One region of the Enterococcus sp. GPZ-007 genome, then DNA from elsewhere that is predicted to be linked to it. Evidence: predicted binding sites of a transcription regulator. Region 1 holds the regulator's gene; each other region holds the start of a gene.

Region 1 (2,279 bases):
ATAATGTCTGAAACGTTTGAAGCTTCTCACGTTCTTCATAGCTCAAAATCAGGTTGAACCGCCTTAACTGTTGAGTAAACAATGACCAATCGAACTCTGTTTTTTCCGCAAACTCCTCTTGTGTCTGCTCTAAGCTCTCGCTTTGACTGGCAAAAGCTTTTTCGTCCAGGCGATAAACATCGCGAAAACGTTTCGTAATGTTTTTAAACTCATTTTTATCAAACATTTTTGGCTTGAAGCGCTCGACTAAACGTTCATAACGGTGTTTACCAACCTTATCCATCAGCAAATAGGCCATCAATGGATCTTGAAAAAACTTTTCTGGAATTAATGGAGACCGTAAATGATAGATCATGCTCATGCCAATTTCATCATCTGCTTTTTGATACGTTTCCAGTAGGCCGATACCCTCTAGCTGTTCCCGCGCTTTTACAAGACTCATCAGCCCGGTATCAACCGCTGCTAATAAGTCGGTATGCATTAAGCTAGGACTTTTACCTTCAATAGTAATATCACTCACTAAAGTCAAGTATAAACTTGCGGCAACACTTCCGATGATCGGCTGGTACAAATAAAGCAACGCATCTTGTTTACTTTGATCAAGCTGTGGCTCACCATAGACCGTATAAAAGGTACTGGGTTTTAGTTCTTCTGCCACTAAAAAGCCTCCTACTCTTCATCCGTTGACTTCGCTTTGTCAACGATCTCCTGTAATTCCTTCAAGAATACAGACATGTCTTTAAATTGTCGATAAACACTCGCAAAGCGAATATAAGCAATTTCATCAACTTCCATCAAGTCTTCCATGACAAATTCTCCGATTTGACTCGTTGGAACTTCATTTTCACCCATACTGCGGACACGATTTTCTACGTGATCCACGATTTGCTCCATCTGCTCCATCGCGACCGGACGTTTCTCTGCTGAACGAATCAACCCGCGCAAAATTTTATCGCGACTGAATTCTTCACGATCGCCATTTCGTTTAACAACTAGTAACGGTGCAGCTTCGATACGTTCAAAGGTCGTAAAACGAAATCCGCAGCTTTCGCACTCCCTACGACGACGAATCGCTCGACCGTCATCAGTTTGTCGACTATCAATTACTCGAGAATTATTATGATTACATCTTGGACAACGCATAATTTCACCCGCACTTTCATATTATTGTTCAAATTCACTAATAATGTGTGAATATCTTTTCTGTTATATAGAATAATTTTTTTAAAACAAAAAAATACTCGAAATGAACTATTTATTTGTTTATATAACATGAGTTTACCATAACCAGCCAGCTAAAAAAAGCGTCGTAAAGCTACGACGCCGATTTCTTTAAGAAACAAATTTATTTTTCTTCAGCCAATCCAAAACTTGCTGACGCGTTGTTTCTTGTGATTGGCAGTTATCAAATAGGATATCCGCTCTTTTTTTCTTCTCATCTAGAGAAAGCTGGCTGTTGATTCGTTCCAAGGCTTCGCTTTTAGGGAGTTCATTTCTTTTCATCAAGCGTTCCAGCTGGATTTTTGGTGTAACATAAACCACCGCCACTTCATCCATCATTGTTTCGTAATGACCTTCAAAAAGCAACGGAACATCAACGATCACCAAACTGCTCGTTTGTTTCGCAACTTTAGCTTGTCTTTCGATCTCACTTCGAATAAACGGATTAAGCGTTTCATTTAACAACTCTCTTTTTGTTTCATCATGGAAAATCAAGGTTCCTAATTTTTTGCGGTCTAAACTGCCATTATTTTGCAAGATGTCAGAACCGAAAGCTTTTTCTAAAGCTCTTAATCCCTCAGTCTCGGGCTCCACTACTTGTCGAGCCACGATATCTCCATCAACAACTGGAAAGCCTTCTTCTTTGAAAAAATCTACCACCGTCGATTTCCCACTGGCGATCCCGCCAGTGACACCTAGTACGAAGCTCATCTCTACACCTTCTTTATTTTTTGACAGTGAGGACAAAGATGCGTTCCTCTTTGTGCAACTTTTATTTTGACGATCGGTGTACCACATCGAGAACAAGGCTTCCCTGTCTGACCATAGACATGGAGCTCTTGTTGGAATTTCCCTGCCTCTCCTAAAGCATTCAAATAAGTCCGAATCGTCGTTCCTCCAGCTTCTTTCGCCTTCGTAATAACTTCAATAATCGCAGCACGTAAACGACGTACTGCTTGTGAACTCAATGTATTCGCTGGCTGCTCTGGATGAATCTTCGCAAGCCACAACACTTCATCCACATAAATGTTTCCTAATCCTGCAACGATTTTTTGATT
Region 2 (2,279 bases), on a different contig from region 1:
GCAAATTGACCTCATCTAAATAATTCAAGAATTCTGTAGCCGCCTTCGAATCCAAAGAACCCGTTGGCTCATCCGCAAATAGAACCAACGGACGACTGATCAAGGCACGAGCTGCTGCCGTCCGCTGCTGCTGTCCGATCGAGATTTCCTCGGGATAGCGCTCCAAAATCTGTTCGATCTTCAAGATCCGCGTTAAGCGCTGGACGCGTTCCTCAATCTCTTCATAAGAAAGCTTGCTGACAGTCAGCGGCAAAATAATATTGTCCTTCACTGTCAGACTATCGATTAAATTGAAGTCCTGGAAAATGAAACCGAGATTTTCCCGTCTAAAATCAGTCAGACGCTTTTCACGCATTTGCGTGATATCCGCGCCATCGATTTTTACTGAACCCATCGTTGGCAATGAAATCGTCGACAGAATATTCATCAAAGTCGTCTTACCGGCTCCGCTAGGTCCCATAATTCCGACAAATTCGCCTTTTTCTACAGTAAAGTTCAAATCATTCAAAACAGTGACCTTATTATTACGTGTGCCGAAGCTTTTACTAAGATGCTGCACATCGATCATTTTTTTCATTGGTTCCTCCCATATTCGTTCTATTTGAATGCCGCAGATCTTACAACTAGAGCTTGTTAGTTATACTAGTCATCTTTCAGTAGAGCACTCAGGTGAAAATTTCAACAAACAATGAAACAAAAACCTATTTTTGATATCCAAAATTTTTTCTTTATGGTATCATATTTGGGGCAGATTCCCATGTGAAACGTCCTTCAATAATCTTACAAATTTTTCACTTTTTCGGTAAAATATTTTTAAGTTATTTTATCTCAAATAGAAGCTTGACCTCATCAGCTTTCTTTCATCTTTCAGTAAACAAACACACTATATATGGTGTGTTTTTCTTTTTTATCCGAAAAAAGATACCATATATCGTTGCAACCACGTCAGAAATACTATATGATTGATAATGAACTTTAGAGGAAATGGAGTGTTTGCAATGATGGAAATCCACACAAAAGATTCGTTAATCAACGAATATCAGCCGTCGCTAAAAAATATTAAGGTCGTAAAACGTGATGGTCGTCACACAGCCTTTGATGATCAAAAAATTTATGATGCTTTGATCAAAGCAGAAACGAAAATTAAAGGATCAGTCGATCCATTGGCTCATGAACGTATCCAGTCAATCGTTGAGCGTGTAGATGCAGAAATTTCTGAACGTTTCACTAGCGATATCAAAATTTATGAAATTCAAAACATTGTGGAGCATATATTATTAGAACACAACGAATATGAATTAGCAGAAGAATATATCAATTATCGGACACGTCGCGACTTCCAACGCAGCAAAGCGACCGATATCAACTTTACGATCGGCAAATTGATCAACAAGGATCAAACTGTCGTGAACGAAAATGCCAATAAGGATAGTGATGTCTTTAACACACAACGCGATTTGACAGCTGGAATCGTTGGCAAATCAATTGGTTTGAAGATGTTGCCGCCGCACGTAGCCAACGCCCATCAAAAAGGTGATATCCATTACCATGATCTGGACTACCATCCATATACCCCGATGACTAACTGCTGTTTGATTGACTTCAAAGGCATGTTGAACAACGGCTTCAAGATCGGAAATGCGGAAGTTGAAAGTCCAAAATCAATCCAAACAGCGACTGCCCAAATCTCGCAAATCATCGCCAACGTGGCATCAAGCCAATACGGCGGATGTTCGGCGGATCGTACTGACGAGCTATTAGCTCCTTTTGCGCGCCTAAATTACGCAAAACACTTAAAAGATGCGGAAGAATGGATCGATGATCCTGAAAAACAAAAAGCTTTCGCAAAACAAAAAACCCGTAAAGACATTTACGATGCAATGCAAAGTTTGGAATATGAAATCAATACTTTATTCACATCAAATGGACAAACACCATTCACTTCTCTAGGCTTTGGTCTTGGAACAGACTGGTTTGAACGTGAAATCCAAAAAGCGATCCTGCAAATTCGCATCGAAGGTCTAGGCAGCGAAAAACGCACAGCGATCTTCCCTAAACTGATCTTTACTTTACGTCGTGGAACAAACTTGAATCCAACTGATCCAAACTACGACATTAAAGAATTGGCTTTAGAGTGCGCAACAAAACGGATGTATCCAGACATCTTGAACTACGATAAATTGATTGAATTAACCGGCAGCTTCAAAGTGCCAATGGGCTGTCGTTCATTCCTGCAAGGCTGGAAAAATGAACAAGGTGAAGAAGTCAATGCGGGTCGC
Region 3 (2,279 bases), on a different contig from region 1:
TGCAGGATGGCTTGTTGGGCTTTGCTGGTCAAGTTACCCAGCATACGCATTTGTTTATTGGTTTCGTAGGGGCGCATCTCCATCAATTTGGCGATGTCCTTCACTGCTTTACGCGTTTGACCTTTGACGCCAGTATCGGCGACCACTAAAAAAGCATCCATGTTTAATTGGAAAGGCTGGAAGCCGATGCCTTTTTGGTATAAGATCGGTTCCGTGCCGCTGATCGTAGTAGCATCGATACCACTAGGATTTCCGTGAGCGACTGCTTCAGCTTGGTTAACGAAGTGCAGCACGCTGTCTTGCGTCGCTGGTTCTTCCATCCAATCAAAGACAGCCCGTGTAATTGCGACTGCTACAGCCGCGCTAGAGCCCATTCCCCGTTCAGCTGGGATCGAGCTTTCGATTTTTAGATAAAATGGCTCTGGAATTTTAAAATGCTTCACTAAATACCATAGTAAAACAGTCACGTTGCGCATCGTATTTGGAGCTTCTGAAAGCGGTCCGTGGAAGAAGCTGGATTCGATCCACGATTCTAATTTATTCGCGCGGATCGTCGCTTGAATACCTGTTCCTGAAAAAGGAAAGGCAATCGCCGGTTCGCCATAGACAACCGAATGTTCCCCCATTAAGATGATCTTTCCGCTGGCATAACCCGTGCCAATCGATTTCATTTAAAAAACCCCTATTTCGTTTTAGAATGATTCTTTCTCAACAGAAAAAATAAATTATTCTCACTAATATTCATTTTAATTGAATCGTTCTTAATGTAAAAACAATTCGTTTTCCTTTATCTTTTAACTGGAATTGCGTATAAATCTTTAATTAATAGTAATTATCAATATTTAGTCTCTTCCTATTTTACTCAGACAGAGCCGACAAGTAAACGAAACCATTGAAAAGTTTTTGAAAATCAGCGAATTTTTAAACATTCCTTAGAAGAAAATTTTTTTCTTCGATTCAGCTATTTTGTTTGACGACACAAGATATTGGGGGTATATTTGATAAGTTGAAAAATACGCACTATATTTTGTATGAAGCGAGTTGGAGGTCTATGAGCGTGATCGTATTAGCAGGAACCATTGGAGCGGGGAAATCAAGTTTGACCGCAATGTTGTCAGAGCATTTAGGGAGTCAAGCTTTTTATGAATCAATCGATGATAATGAGGTATTGCCGCTGTTTTATGCCGATCCAGAGCAGTATGCTTTTTTATTGCAGATTTATTTTTTAAATAAACGTTTTGATAGTATCAAAAAGGCGATGCAGGATGATAATAATGTCTTGGATCGTTCAATCTATGAGGATTCATTATTATTCCACCTGAATGCCGATCTTGGTCGAGCAACAGAGACAGAAGTAAAGGTATACGATGAATTATTGGCGAACATGATGCAGGAATTGCCTTATGCAGCCCACAAAAAGCATCCCGATTTACTTGTGCATATTCGTGTTTCTTTCGAGACGATGATGGAGCGGATTCAAAAACGTGGCCGGGAATATGAGCAGCTAGAATTTGATCCAACATTATATGACTATTATAAAGAATTAAACAGCCGTTATGATCAATGGTACGAAGAATACAACGAGAGTCCAAAGATTCAAATCGACGGTGATCGTTTGAACTTTGTCGATGATGCTGACGCACGTGATGAAGTGATTCGTCTGATTGATGAAAAAATTTTAGATGTTCAAGGGGCTGCGGTAGAATAATGAAAAGATGCTTAATCGTAATTGATTAAGCATCTTTTTTTACTACGATTGCTTCAAAGGAACGCAGTGTAATTGTTTTTGCCCATTGCGGCTCTTGGTAATTCGATAACAGTACTGTGACTGGTGTGTTTATCCAGCGATTGGGCAGTGTGACAGTCTGTGGCTGATCGTTTAAATTTGCAAGAACATAGGCTTCCTCTGAGTCTAGTTTACGTGTATAGGCCCAGACCTTGGGATGCTTGGCTAGTTCAATATGATAGCTGCCATTCAGGAAGACGGGCAAGGATTTTCTCAGGGCAATCAACTTTTTGTAATAGTTGAAAGGCGAGAAGGGATCTGCTTCTTGAAGGGCAACGTTGATCTTATCCGTGTTAGGATTGAGCTTCATCCAAGGCAGGTTCGTTGAAAAGCCACCGAAGTCAGTCCAATGCATGGGTGTCCGGGAATGGTCGCGGGTCCAATTAGTGGTTAGGCGCAGAGCTTCTTCAGGTGATAATCCTTTTCCTAACCAATCATGATAAGCAGCTAAGGAATCAGTCGCATTGACTTCCTCAATGGATTCGAAGGGGAA

The links. Region 1 encodes NrdR, which represses ribonucleotide reductase genes. Its sites were predicted from a motif close to ACACNATATATNGTGT; they were not measured.
Region 2: nrdD (anaerobic ribonucleoside-triphosphate reductase) is a predicted target of NrdR. The motif match lies at 881-896, and genes of this name have one in related genera.
Region 3: AC4J95_RS00070 (deoxynucleoside kinase) is a predicted target of NrdR. The motif match lies at 977-992, and genes of this name have one in related genera.

What each region holds. Positions count from the first base shown of each region.
Region 1 covers NZ_JCAFYN010000046.1:10,062-12,340, forward strand. Annotated here, with positions in the region: gene AC4J95_RS17670 (DnaD domain protein) at 1-658, opposite strand, end outside; gene nrdR (transcriptional regulator NrdR) at 670-1,143, opposite strand; gene coaE (dephospho-CoA kinase) at 1,333-1,932, opposite strand; gene mutM (DNA-formamidopyrimidine glycosylase) at 1,935-2,279, opposite strand, start outside.
Region 2 covers NZ_JCAFYN010000026.1:4,802-7,080, reverse strand. Annotated here, with positions in the region: gene AC4J95_RS13405 (ABC transporter ATP-binding protein) at 1-577, opposite strand, end outside; gene nrdD (anaerobic ribonucleoside-triphosphate reductase) at 999-2,279, shown strand, end outside.
Region 3 covers NZ_JCAFYN010000001.1:14,255-16,533, reverse strand. Annotated here, with positions in the region: gene mvk (mevalonate kinase) at 1-671, opposite strand, end outside; gene AC4J95_RS00070 (deoxynucleoside kinase) at 1,052-1,708, shown strand; gene AC4J95_RS00065 (glycoside hydrolase family 13 protein) at 1,734-2,279, opposite strand, start outside.